Regions from separate parts of the Paenibacillus ottowii genome, predicted to be linked through region 4. Evidence: predicted binding sites of a transcription regulator. Region 4 holds the regulator's gene; each other region holds the start of a gene.
What was found. Region 4 encodes Rex, which represses fermentation and respiration genes when NADH is low (regulators of the CRP and FNR family bind a similar motif). Its sites were predicted from a motif close to TTGTGAAATATTTCACAA; they were not measured.
Positions count from the first base shown of each region.

Region 1: a site for Rex is predicted at 1,410-1,427, ahead of ACQQ6X_RS23395 (phosphoketolase family protein). Genes of this name have one in related genera too.
Region 2: a site for Rex is predicted at 1,740-1,757, ahead of arcA (arginine deiminase). Genes of this name have one in related genera too.
Region 3: a site for Rex is predicted at 1,999-2,016, ahead of nirB (nitrite reductase large subunit NirB). Genes of this name have one in related genera too.

Region 1 covers NZ_CP191577.1:5,017,478-5,020,695, forward strand. The annotation lists gene ACQQ6X_RS23385 (glycosyltransferase) at 1-213, opposite strand, end outside; gene ACQQ6X_RS23390 (GntR family transcriptional regulator) at 461-1,252, shown strand; gene ACQQ6X_RS23395 (phosphoketolase family protein) at 1,557-3,218, shown strand, end outside.
Region 2 covers NZ_CP191577.1:2,202,139-2,205,356, forward strand. The annotation lists gene argF (ornithine carbamoyltransferase) at 1-390, opposite strand, end outside; gene arcA (arginine deiminase) at 415-1,647, opposite strand; gene ACQQ6X_RS10570 (response regulator transcription factor) at 2,010-2,717, shown strand; gene ACQQ6X_RS10575 (sensor histidine kinase) at 2,719-3,218, shown strand, end outside.
Region 3 covers NZ_CP191577.1:5,208,177-5,211,394, reverse strand. The annotation lists gene ACQQ6X_RS24160 (GerAB/ArcD/ProY family transporter) at 1-96, opposite strand, end outside; gene ACQQ6X_RS24155 (spore germination protein) at 122-1,807, opposite strand; gene nirB (nitrite reductase large subunit NirB) at 2,125-3,218, shown strand, end outside.
Region 4 covers NZ_CP191577.1:992,767-995,984, forward strand. The annotation lists gene ACQQ6X_RS04600 (amidohydrolase) at 1-917, opposite strand, end outside; gene ACQQ6X_RS04605 (redox-sensing transcriptional repressor Rex) at 904-1,557, opposite strand; gene dinG (ATP-dependent DNA helicase DinG) at 1,585-3,218, opposite strand, start outside.

The DNA.
Region 1 (3,218 bases), 1.5 Mb from region 4:
ACCGCGCTGTTCCGGGTGTGACACATAAGTAAGAGGATAGGATGCTTTGAAGCCTTCGACCATTTCTTTCGTTCCATCTGTAGAACCATCATCAGCTACAATGACTTCGAATAGTTGCTTCGGATAAGTCTGTGTTTCAAATGAAGTGAGTGTGAGCAGCAATTGCTGAGCTCGATTATAGGTTGGAATGATGACGCTATAGCGGATAGCCAATGTGATCTCCCCCCCACCATTTTTATTAGAACACGTTTGAACAAGATAAATAATAACAATGTATTCAAGGATTTTAGCCTGGTCTAGTCAAACACCCTTGAAGGTGTGAAACAGGCTTGGTCTTATGCGCATGTTAAGGTGAGACTTCTGTATTTTTGGCTATTTTGTAGATATGTTCAGTGGTGTGATGTATATGTCATGGAAGTATTATGCATAAGGATGTAAAGTAAAAGGGACGCAAACAAACATGAGATCAAATGGGCATGTTTATGGTAAAATATATGGAGTTATAGAAGACCTGAAAGAGGAGTACTTTATGACACAATTTGTCTATAAGCAAATTATTGACGATCTTAAAATGAAAATTTTCGCTGGAAAGTTTGCCGATATGAGATTGCCAGATGAACGTAGTCTTAGTGAGACTTACCAGGTTAGTCGTAGTTCCATAAAGCGTGCTCTGACTAAAATGGAGAGTGTCGGAATTATTTTCAAAAAGCAGGGTTCCGGGACATTTATTAATCCATTATACATAAGAAATGAATCTATCTTTAACTACGAAGGCTCTAATCTAGGAGTTACTGATAATTTTCAAATGCATGGCAAAAAGCCCAAAATCAAAGTATTGAGCTTTGAGGTCGTTCCACCGACAGAAGAGCTACAGCGCGATTTGTTCTTGGATACTCATGATTTTGTTTATAAAATCGTTCGCTTACGTCTGTTTGATGACGATCCCTTTATGATCGAAACGGGCTACATTCCCATTAAAATTGTCCAAGATTTAAATCAGACGATTATTGAGGGTTCTATTTTTAATTATTTAGAGGACTCGCGAAACTTGGCCGTCACCAAATCCTTTTTATCTATTTTTGCAGAGCCGTCTCAAGAGGATGACCAAGAGCTACTACAATTGAAAGAAAACGAGCCCGTGGGCATTATGGAGGGTGTTTTCTTTTTGGATAACGGCACGCCATTTGAATTTTCACATATGCGATTTCATTACAAATATTTAAAATTTAATACCTTTGTATCGGTACACTAACGAAAAGACTGGAGAATTCTCCGGTCTTTTTTATATGCTTTTGAAAAAGAATTAGAGTCTGCGAATCCTTCATTTAACACAAATTTTATTGGTTTAAACTTCTATATATTTTAATGTAAGAGCTATTTTACTGTCTTTTTAATTTATATTTCATAGTATGTTCAAAATTTCACAAAATTGGACCGTATCACTTGTGAAAAAGGTTGAATTTAATCGGCGTAGCGTTATGATGTACATGTAGATGAAATTTCCGGAAATAAATTACAAACAAGATTACAAAACAAATTACTAGGGAGTGGACATCATGGCCTTATCACCCGTGTTAGCAGAATACTCATCTCCAACATATTTGAAAAAACTGGATGCCTACTGGCGTGCAACCAACTATATTTCAGTAGGTCAGCTTTATTTAAAAGACAATCCTTTGTTGAGAGAACCTTTGAAAGATTCGGATGTAAAGGTGAAGCCTATTGGACACTGGGGCACGATTCCAGGCCAAAACTTTATTTATGCTCACCTTAATCGTGTTATTAATAAATATGATTTGAACATGCTTTACATTGAAGGCCCTGGTCACGGCGGCCAGGTGATGGTCTCCAATTCATATCTTGATGGAAGCTACACTGAAATCTATCCGCAAATCACGCAGGATATCGCAGGCATGAAGAAACTGTTCAAACAATTTTCGTTCCCTGGTGGTATTGCTTCACATGCTGCTCCTGAAACACCTGGATCTATCCATGAAGGTGGAGAGCTGGGCTATTCTCTTTCTCATGGTGTGGGTGCTATTTTGGATCATCCGAGTTTGATTTCGGCTGTTGTTATTGGGGATGGTGAAGCTGAAACGGGTCCATTAGCGGCTTCGTGGTTCTCTAACAGATTTATCAACCCAATCACGGATGGCGCAGTGCTGCCGATCTTGCATTTAAATGGCTTCAAAATTAGTAACCCAACGATCATGTCTCGCCAATCAAAGGAAGAGTTAACCTCGTTCTTTAAAGGTTTGGGTTGGGAACCGTTTTTTGTTGAAGGTGAAGATCCTAACCACATGCATCCAGAAATGGCGAAAGTATTAGATACTGCCATCGAGAAGATTGAAGCTATTCAGAAGAATGCGCGTGAAAATAATGATCTTACTCGTCCGGCGTGGCCAGTGATTATCTTCCGTTCACCTAAAGGCTGGACAGGTCCAAAGGAATGGGACGGCGTACCGAATACAAATTCGTTCCGTGCCCATCAGGTTCCAATTCCAGTTGATCAAAAAAATATGCAGCACGCACCTGCTTTATTAGAATGGTTGAATAGCTATAGACCAGAGGAATTATTCGATGAAAACGGCCGTTTAAAAGCTGAGATTGCCGAAATTCTGCCTACAGGCAATAAACGAATGGGAATGAACCCTGTTGCGAATGCGGGTAACCTCATTAAAGACTTGAAATTGCCAGATTTCCGTAACTATGCGCTGGATAACTCCACGCCTGGTAAAGTGATTGCGCAAGATATGTCGGTTTTGGGTAAATACGTTAAAGATGTGGTTGTTTTAAATGAAGAGAATCGCAATTTCAGAATCTTTGGACCTGATGAAACGATGTCTAACCGCTTGGCTCCTGTTTTTGAAGTAACCAAACGCCAATGGATGGATCAAATTATTGAGCCTAATGATGAATTCTTGTCATCTTATGGTCGTGTCATTGATTCCCAATTATCCGAGCATCAAGCGGAAGGATTGCTGGAAGGTTATGTGTTAACAGGTCGTCATGGTTTCTTTGCAAGTTACGAAGCCTTCCTGCGTGTGGTTGACTCGATGATCACTCAACACTTCAAATGGCTGCGTAAAGCAACGGACCAAGGATGGCGTGCAGATATCCCGTCACTGAATGTTGTAGCAACTTCAACGGTCTTCCAACAGGATCATAATGGGTATACACACCAAGATCCAGGTTTGTTGGGCCATCTGGCCGATAAG
Region 2 (3,218 bases), 1.2 Mb from region 4:
CCACACCGGTACACCTGAATTCTCAGCTAAAGATCTCACTGTTTTATGAGCAAAGCCGCGGAACTCAATTCCGTCAAACATGCGGCCCAACACTTTTGCCGTATCTTCTACGGATTCTTTTTTACCGAGCTGAATATCCCCTTTACCTAAATATTCAGGATGCGCGCCTAAATCTGTACAAGCTACTGTAAATGCACACCGTGTACGAGTAGAAGTTTTTTCAAATAAAAGAGCTATATTTTTTCCTTCCAAATAACGATGGGGAATGCCGTTTTTCTTTTTCGCTTTTAAATCTGCTGCTAAATCGAGAAAATACAACAATTCCTCTTCTGTAAAGTCTATCTCCGCAAGAAAACTTTTTCCTTGTAAGCTTGAAATCGTTTCTCCCATATTTATCCCTACTTTCTCTATGATTTAAATATCTTTCCGAACGATGGGCATACTCATGCAACGTGGTCCCCCGCGGCCACGGGATAATTCCGAGCTCAATATTTCGATTACCTCAATACCATGTTCACGCAATAAAGCATTGGATACATAGTTACGGTCATACGTAACAACTACTCCGGGCGCAATGGCTAATGTATTGGATCCGTCATTCCATTGTTCACGAGCAGAGGCTATTACATCTCCTCCTCCGCAAAGAATAAGAACCAAATCCTTTAAGCCCAAAACCTCTTTTAGAGATTCCATTAAAGAGGTGTGATGGGTAATTTTAAGTGTCTCCTCATCTGGACCTTTCTCTAAAACATAAATATTCATATTTCCTTGCGGTCCCTGGATCGCTGGATGAATTGTAAATTTATCATAATCAACCATCGTAAATACGGTATCTAAATGCATAAATGCCCGGCACTTTGGAATTTCAATGGCTAGTACTCTCTTGAATTTTTTTTGACGGCTAAATAGATTTAGGGCTAAACGTTCAATGGCTTTAGCTGAGGTACGGGCTGATACACCAATAGCAATGGTTTCTTCATTTAAAATGAGCTCATCTCCGCCTTCGATTGGAAACTCATAATTGCGGTCCAGCCAAATCGGTACATGATGACTAGTAAATATCGGATGGTGTTTAATGACATACTCTATAAACAATGATTCACGTCTTCGCGCCGTTTCTCTCATTTTATTAATCGTTAATCCATCCCCAATCACTGCTGCAGGATCGCGGGTAAAATATAAATTTGGCAGTGGAACTAGATGAAATGGAGAATGATCTTGCATAAATTCATGGAGTTGCACTTTCTTACTCGTTTCAATTTCATTCTTTCGGACACCACTCATTATTTTTTGAACTAAATCTTCATTGGAGAAGGAAAGTAAATATTCTTTTAAAATTCGATGTGAAACATTTCCCTCCGCCCTTCCTTCTTCTAGCATTTGGTCAACAAATTCTTCTCTCAGTTTTTCATCCACTAATGCCTCAGCCGCAAGTTGTTCCAAATAAAGAACTTCAATTCCTCGATTGCGTAAGGTTTGGGCAAAATAATCATGTTCTTTTTGAATCATCGGCAAATAGGGAATATCGTCAAATAATAACGGCTGTAAATAATCCGGCGTTAAGTTTTCCAATTCTTGTCCCGGACGTTTTAATAAAACCGTTTGTAATTCCCCAATCTCCGAAGCAACATGCAATGGATGCTCCATTTGTCGTACCTCCTTTTTTTTGATTTTTGATGTTTACAAGTGCATCATACATGGTCCATGCTTCCCGTCTCGTGCAAATGCCAACACTTCTATTGTGAAATATTTCACGATTTTACTTTTAGATTCATAAAAACCTGTATTTTTATAAACCCGCTGATTTGCGAAATCTATTCCATATTATGATTGAATTAAGTCTTTCTTCTGAATGCGATGGTGCAATTGTTAGTGACGCAGCTCCCTGGCAATCCCGGGAGTTTTAATTATTCTGGGATAATGTTATGGAAATCCCCTCCACCGCTCTATATAATTCAGATACAGTTCGCCACACGAGCTAATCTAAAAATTAGGGGTGTTCCACACCTATGCCACAGCATATTTTACTTATTGAAGACGACCTATCTATTGCTGAAATGCTGCTAAAAGCACTCACCAAGGAGGGCTACAATTTAACCACCGCCTATGACGGGGAAGAAGGGCTTATTGCCTTTGAACGTCATACTTACGACCTGATCCTCGTGGATTTGATGATGCCAAAGGTTGACGGTATGGAGGTAATCCGGCAAATTCGTACCCGCAGCGCCGTGCCGATTCTGATTATGTCGGCTAAGGATAGCGATGTGGATAAAGCGCTTGGACTAGGCTTCGGGGCAGATGATTATGTTGCCAAACCTTTTTCGATGCTTGAGATGACGGCACGTATTCAATCCGCAATCCGCCGATCGACTACCTATGCTCGTCTGCAACAGCAGGAGGAACAGCCGCAAGCACAAGTGTTGACCTATGGAAATTTGCGCATTGATTTTGATCATTTTACAGTCACACGTGATGAAAATGAAATTCAGCTAACAGCCAAAGAATCCGATATCCTGAAGCTGTTTGCATCCAATCCGAACCGGGTATTTACGAAAGCTCAACTATACGGATTTATTTGGAAAGACGATTATATGGGGGATGAGAACGTGATTAACGTCCATATTCGTCGTCTGCGTGAGAAAATTGAAGAAGATCCCTCTCACCCTGTCCACATTAAGACACTGTGGGGCATCGGTTACAAATGGGAGAACGGTTGATATGAACATCGAAAACATTTTCGAATGGATTGTCGTCCTTATGATGTCCGTCGTTATCCTATGGCTGTGGCGAGAACGTGTCGCCTATAAGCGCAAAATCAAGAATGTTCGAACCCTACTAGAGCGGATCGTGACCGTAAATCATGCGGAAAAGCTGCTATATGTTACAGGTGACGTGGAACTGCAGCGACTCATGACGGAAATCAACCGGTTACTAGATTTAAATTTGAGGGTATCAGCCGATTACAACCGAAGCCAAATCGCTATGCGAAAAATGATTTCGAACATTTCCCACGATCTCAAGACCCCGCTTACCGTTGTGCTTGGATATGCCGAGATGCTGGATGGCGATCCGGATATACTGCCGGAAGAACGTATAAAGCTGCTATCCAGAATTCATCAAAAGACCAGCGAGGCGATTGAGTTGATTGGAAGCTTTTTTAACTTGGCGAAGCTGGAAGCTAACGATACTGACATTCCACTGACCCGACTGGAGATAGG
Region 3 (3,218 bases), 1.3 Mb from region 4:
TCTCGGCAGTGTCAAGATCCCTGCGCCCAATACGGTATTAGTCAGGAATACAGCCGCCTGTTTAGTTGTGATCTTATCATCAGAGCGTCTAAACACAGTAGCTCCTCCTTCATATTGGGCATCATGATCGTCGTTTGCGTTGCTGTGTTTTCATCATTACAGGTCTTCGCTTCATTAGAGATAGAGGGGCCCGGATGTACACATCCTTCCAATCGCTTAGGCGCATGGGAGAAAAGGGAGTTACATAGGGTACACCAAAGCTGTTCAACTTCGTCAGATGGATACAAATTAGCAGAAAGAACAATATGGTTCCAAACATGCCCAGCATTGCTGCAAAGAACATTCCGGCGAAACGCAAGAGACGCAAGGTAATACCTGCACTGTATGTCGGTATCGAAAACGAAGAAATAGCAGTAACAGCAACTACAATCACCAAGAATGGGCTTACGATGCCCGCATTAACAGCAGCATCACCGATGACCAAGCCTCCCACAATGCCCATCGCAGGTCCAATGGGCTTGGGCAAGCGAATACCGGCTTCCCGTAAAATTTCGATAGAGATTTCCAAAATCAGAACCTCTATGACCGATGGGAAGGGGACGCCTTGACGGGTTCCGATAATGCTAATGATCAGTTTGGTCGGAATCAAACCGGGATGGAACGATATAAAAGAGATGTACAAAGCAGGACCCATAAGCGCTATAAACGCCCCGCTAAACCGCAGCAGACGTAAAAGTGTTCCTGGAATCCACCGCTCATAATAGTCCTCGGGAGATTGAAGCAGCATACTGAAGGTCACCGGGACAATAAGTGCAAAGGGGGTGCCATCCAGTAAGATCGCAATTCTTCCCTCCAATAAAGCATTAATAACACGGTCGGGACGCTCTGTGTTATGAGCCTGCTGGAATGGACTTAAATAATTGTCTTCGATGAGTTGTTCCACATAACCGGATTCCGGTAAAAAATCCATGTCTATTTTTGAAATCCTGCGCTTCACTTCTTCAAGGAGATCCGGATTCACAATATCTTTTATATACGCGATAACCAGGTCCTTTTTGATTCTGCTTCCCACTTGAAATTTCTTCATTTCCAGACTTTTATTTAAGCCCTGGCGTCGAAGCATCGAAGTGTTTTCACTCAATACTTCCGTGAAACCGATTCTGGGTCCCCGGAGCAACGATTCAGAGGTTGGTTCATTGACGGAGCGTATAGCGCCGTTAGGCGAGCCCACCAGCAGTGCTTCTTTCATTCCTTCAATTAATAAGACGGTATGGCCTAAAAGGATGAACTCATATAGTTCCTCCATACTGGTAACTTCACTAATTTGCGTAATTGGCATCAGGCTTTCCTTTATAAAAGAGTTACTCAACCCCTCCGGCTGTTTCTGTTGATCCTGGCCCTGCCCGTCCTCAAACATCAAAACCTCTAAAACCTGCTTGCTCATAAGCTTTTCATCCTGCATACCTTCTATGAAGACTAACACGGACCGAGTATGAAATTTCTTCATCACAAACTCACGAAAATGCACATCACTATTTTGGCCTATAGCTTCACGAATTGCCTGTAAGTCGGAATCATAATTCCCGGTTACTTTAGGGCTTGGTTCATGTTTTTGATCAACATCTTCTTCGTGATGTTTGCCAGAGAGCGGACGACCGGAAGAATGTTTAGTTTTGGCTCCCTTACTGCCGACAAACGAAAAAAGCGAGTGGTTTATATAATAAATTCCTAAAGGAATAATCAACGCGAGACCAGCTTGAAAGAGTGTACTCCAGCTAGGAAAATACGAAATGATTTTGGACCACATGCGGATTACCTCCAAACCATTCAATTCATTGTCTCATTAGATATAAGTTGTTCATAAAGTATTCCTTAAAAAGGTTGTATTTACACATGAATTGAAAAGATTCATTTGATTCACTGTATCATTACCGGCTCTTACCATTATCCCTTGAAGTGAAATGGGGAAATCCCTAATAATTCATAATTACAACTCCATTGTGATCCGAATCACATATAGACCTATCTGCTGTATTAGAATAAGAAGCATAAACAGAATTTCATAGGAACGTAGGAGATGTCGTCGGATAGGGAATATCGTCGAATGAATGGAGGAACCGGTATATGATAAACAGTAAACAAAAGCTTGTGGTTATAGGGAACGGGATGGCTGGTATCAATACGGTCGAACAAATTTTAAAATTAACAGATAAGTACGAAATTACAGTTCTGGGGAGTGAACCGCATCCGAACTATAACAGGATCATGCTCTCTTATGTGCTGGAAGGTAGTAAAACAATAGATGATATCATACTGAACGATTTGCAATGGTATGCGGATCAAGGGATTACTTTATATACAGGAAAAATGGTTAAAAGCATCGACGGTGAGCACAAGAAAATTCACACCGAAGACGGACTGGAAATTGATTATGATGTGGCTTTGGTAGCCACTGGTTCACAATCGTTTATTCTGCCTATTCCGGGCAAAGAGTTACCAGGCGTTATTGGTTTCCGAGATATTGCCGATTGCTCGGCAATGCTTGAGGCGGCGAAAACCTATAAAAAGGCAGCTGTCATTGGCGGAGGTCTGTTAGGGCTGGAGGCAGCTAAAGGCTTGGTCAATCTCGGGATGGATGTTACGGTCGTTCATCTAATGGAAGATTTGATGGAACGTCAGTTGGACCGGGAAGGCTCTGCGATGTTGAAAGCAGAACTGGAACGTCAGGGAATCAAGTTTGCTATGCAAATGCAAACTGCGGAAGTGTACGGTCAAGATCGGGTACAAGGACTGCGCTTCTCGGATGGAAGCGAGCTGGAGGCAGATTTGGTTGTAATGGCCGTCGGAATTAAGCCTAATATCCAGGTAGCTATAGAAAGTGGTATGGAAACGAAGCGCGGGATTGTGGTCGATGATTTCATGAGAACCTCCATGCCGGATGTATACGCTGTAGGGGAATGTGTTGAGCACCGTGGAATTTGCTACGGTCTGGTAGCTCCGCTGTTTGAACAGGGAAGTGTGATTGCCAAGCATTTGGCAGGCGTGGATACGGAAGGCTATGCAGGATCGGTAGTTTCCACCAAGCTTAAAATTTCAGGGGTAGATGTTTTCTCAGCTGGCGAATTCATAACTCAGCCTGAGCATACGGCGATTGTAGCGAAGGATGAGTGGAAGCGAACATACAAAAAGATACTGCTTCGTGATAATAAAATTGTTGG
Region 4 (3,218 bases):
CTGGCAGGACCATCTGTTCCAAGAGAAACGGTCACTCCTGCACGCAGCAGTTCAGGCACTCTTGCTACGCCGCTTGCCAGCTTCAAGTTGCTGCCTGGATTATGGGAGACCGCCACACCTCGTTCTGCTAATAAGGCAATTTCTTCGTCGTTCAAGTGAACGCCGTGGGCAACCAAGGCAGGACGAGAGAAAAAGCCAAGCTTATCTAAATGTGCAACTGGACGCAAACCGTAATCACGAACGTTTTGCTCAACTTCGGCGATCGTCTCGGACATGTGCGTATGCAATGGTAAATCGAGATCATGTGCAGCTTGAACGAATTTCTCGATAAACGCAGGCGGACATGTGTACGGGGCATGCGGCGACATCATGGTTGTGATACGACCGTCTGCTTTACCATGCCAGTTGCGCGCAAAAGTTACGGCCTCAGCCAGCTTGATCCGCTGTTCTTCTTCTGAGCATAGCCCAATTGCTCCACGCATCAGACTTGCACGAATGCCAGACTCTTCAGCTACACGAGCCACCTCATCCATATGGTCGTACATATCCAGGAAAGTCGTGGTTCCACCTTTCAGCATTTCTAACACTGACAAAGATGTTCCCCAGTACACATCTGTAGATGTAAACTTGGCCTCCATAGGCCACATTTTTTCCTGCAGCCACACTTGAAGGGCCAGGTCATCTCCATACCCTCGCAGCAGAGACATCGCCGCATGACCATGAGTATTCACCAGTCCAGGTAAGAACAATAGCCCCTTACCGTCGATTGTTTCCGTCTCTTCCTCACCAGCAGGCAAAGTCTCGCCAATGTAAGTAATGCGGCTATCCTCCACAATCATAAAACCATGGATTACCCCCGCTTCGGCTCCATTTACGGCAAAAGACCCGTTTTTAATTACCCATTTATTCACTGTCATATTGTGCTTCTTCCTTTCCATCCTCCAAATAATACGCGAGGCTAAGCAAATCAGTTGTAAAGTCTGTGGCATGTATCCGAATGTTAGCTGGTGCCTTGAGAATGATAGGGGCAAAGTTCAAAATCGCTCCAATTCCACTCTCAATGAGCCTGTCAGCTACCTGCTGTGCCTCAAAATCAGGCACAGTAATAATCCCGATTCGAATATTTTTTTCCTTCACAGTTGCTTCCAGTTCATCCATCGACTGAACGACTAAGGTATTGATTTTGGTCCCAACCTTATCTGGAAACGAATCAAACACCGCCACAATCTTCATATTGTCTTTTAAATAAGCGTTATAGTTCGAAAGGGCTTGACCCAGATTACCCGCTCCGACCAACACTACATTAATTTGCTGGTCGATTTTCAGGATATGGCGTATTTTCTCAATTAGATAAGAAACATCATAACCGATACCCTTCCGGCCAAAATCGCCAAAATAGGCCAGATCTTTACGGATTTGGGCCGGATTCAAATCCAGCCTCTGCCCCAGCTCTTGAGAAGAGACCGTAGCCACTTCCCGTTTGTGCAGTGCATTCAGATAACGTAAATATACGGGTAATCTCCGTACGACAGCCTCTGAAATTTTATCTGATTTCATACTTGCTCCCCCTAATTGTAACGGACTTTAGGTGTCCGTCCGTTGTGCCTCTGTCTCCGGGGCGGATTGGAGCCATTCCGCAATGCGTGGCACCATTTGCTCAGATGGCATATGCTCCATTTTTGGTCCCGGCAACGAGTACAAAAAGTGCTTTCCGTAATAGGATTCGATCACACGTGTATCGTAGACAATGACGACTCCGTGGTCGCTCGCTGTACGTACCAACCGACCAAATCCCTGTTTGAAACGGATCACTGCCTGTGGTACAGACAGCTTCATGAATGGATTCTTCTTCTGCTGCTGGAGCAACTCGCTTTTTGCCTCCAGTAACGGGTGATTGGGCGGTTGAAACGGCAAGCGAACGATGGCCAGGCAAGTGAGTGCCTTCCCTGGAATATCGACGCCTTCCCAGAAGCTGCTGGTACCCAGCAGTACGGAAGCTTTGGCTTCCTGAAACCGGCGGGTTAGCTTGCTGCGGCTTCCACTGTCCACACCTTGTCCTAACACGGTGATATCACTGGATGCCAGCGCTTCTTTGAGCGGCTCATACACTTGCCGGAGCATCCGATAGGAAGTAAACAGAACAAGCATTCTCCCCCGCGTTGCCTGAGCAGTCGCCCCTAGAGAGCTAACGAGCATCTCTACAAAGTGTGCATCCCCTACACTGCCCTTCACACTCGGAAAATCCCGCGGAATGACCAGCAACACCTGATCCCTGTAATTAAAAGGGGATGGGAGCTGAGAAGTCATTAATCGTCCTTGATCCGCAGCCTCCTGCAAGCCGAGTTGCTCGGTCATGTACTGAAACGACTTATCTACCGATAAAGTAGCAGATGTCAGAATAATACTTCTTTTTTTGTCAAAAAACATTTCTTTCAACTGACGGCTCACATCGACGGGCACCGCATAAAATTGCAATGACTTACTACGGAATTGCCCACTCGCTTCAAGCCAGTATACGGTTGTTTCATCATCGAGTCGTATAAAGAAACGTAAATTTTCCTTAATTCCCGCCAAATCCTTAAACAGACCCGTGATATCTGTAATGAGACTATCTGCCGCATAATCGTCATGTTCTTCCTTGACATCCAGCATCAGCTTGTCGCCCTTGCGCAAAATTTCGCTCATCGTTACATAAAGCTGATTTTCCAATGCTGCCGCCTGATCCCACTTTGCGGGCTTGGCCGATGGTTTGAGACGTGAAGAAAACTGCCCTGTTTCTCCCGGCGTTGCATCAGTACGTTCCGGCAACATGCCAAACAGCTTATCGCTTAACAGGTCCCAAGTTTCCTTAACCTCTAAAACGAGTGGATACAGCTGGTCAATGGTTGAGGCCCACTCTGTTGACTTCTCATGCCCCGATTTTGCCAACTGCTGACGTAGCGAAGGCAATTGTCCATTTTTACTGTCCTTGAACAATCGAGTCAGCGTGTGCACGAGTGTGAAATATTTCATATGCATGCCCAGGTGCTTGCCAGCTACTTCCTCTAAATGATGAGCTTCATCAATGACCAGATGTTCGTAGCTTGGCAGCAGTTGGTGACTAGCTTTGACGTCGGTGAACAACTTGGAGTGATTCGTAATAACTACATCCGCTGTTCCTGCTTCATGACGTGCACGATGATAGTAGCATTTACGGAACCATGGGCAAGAACGACCAA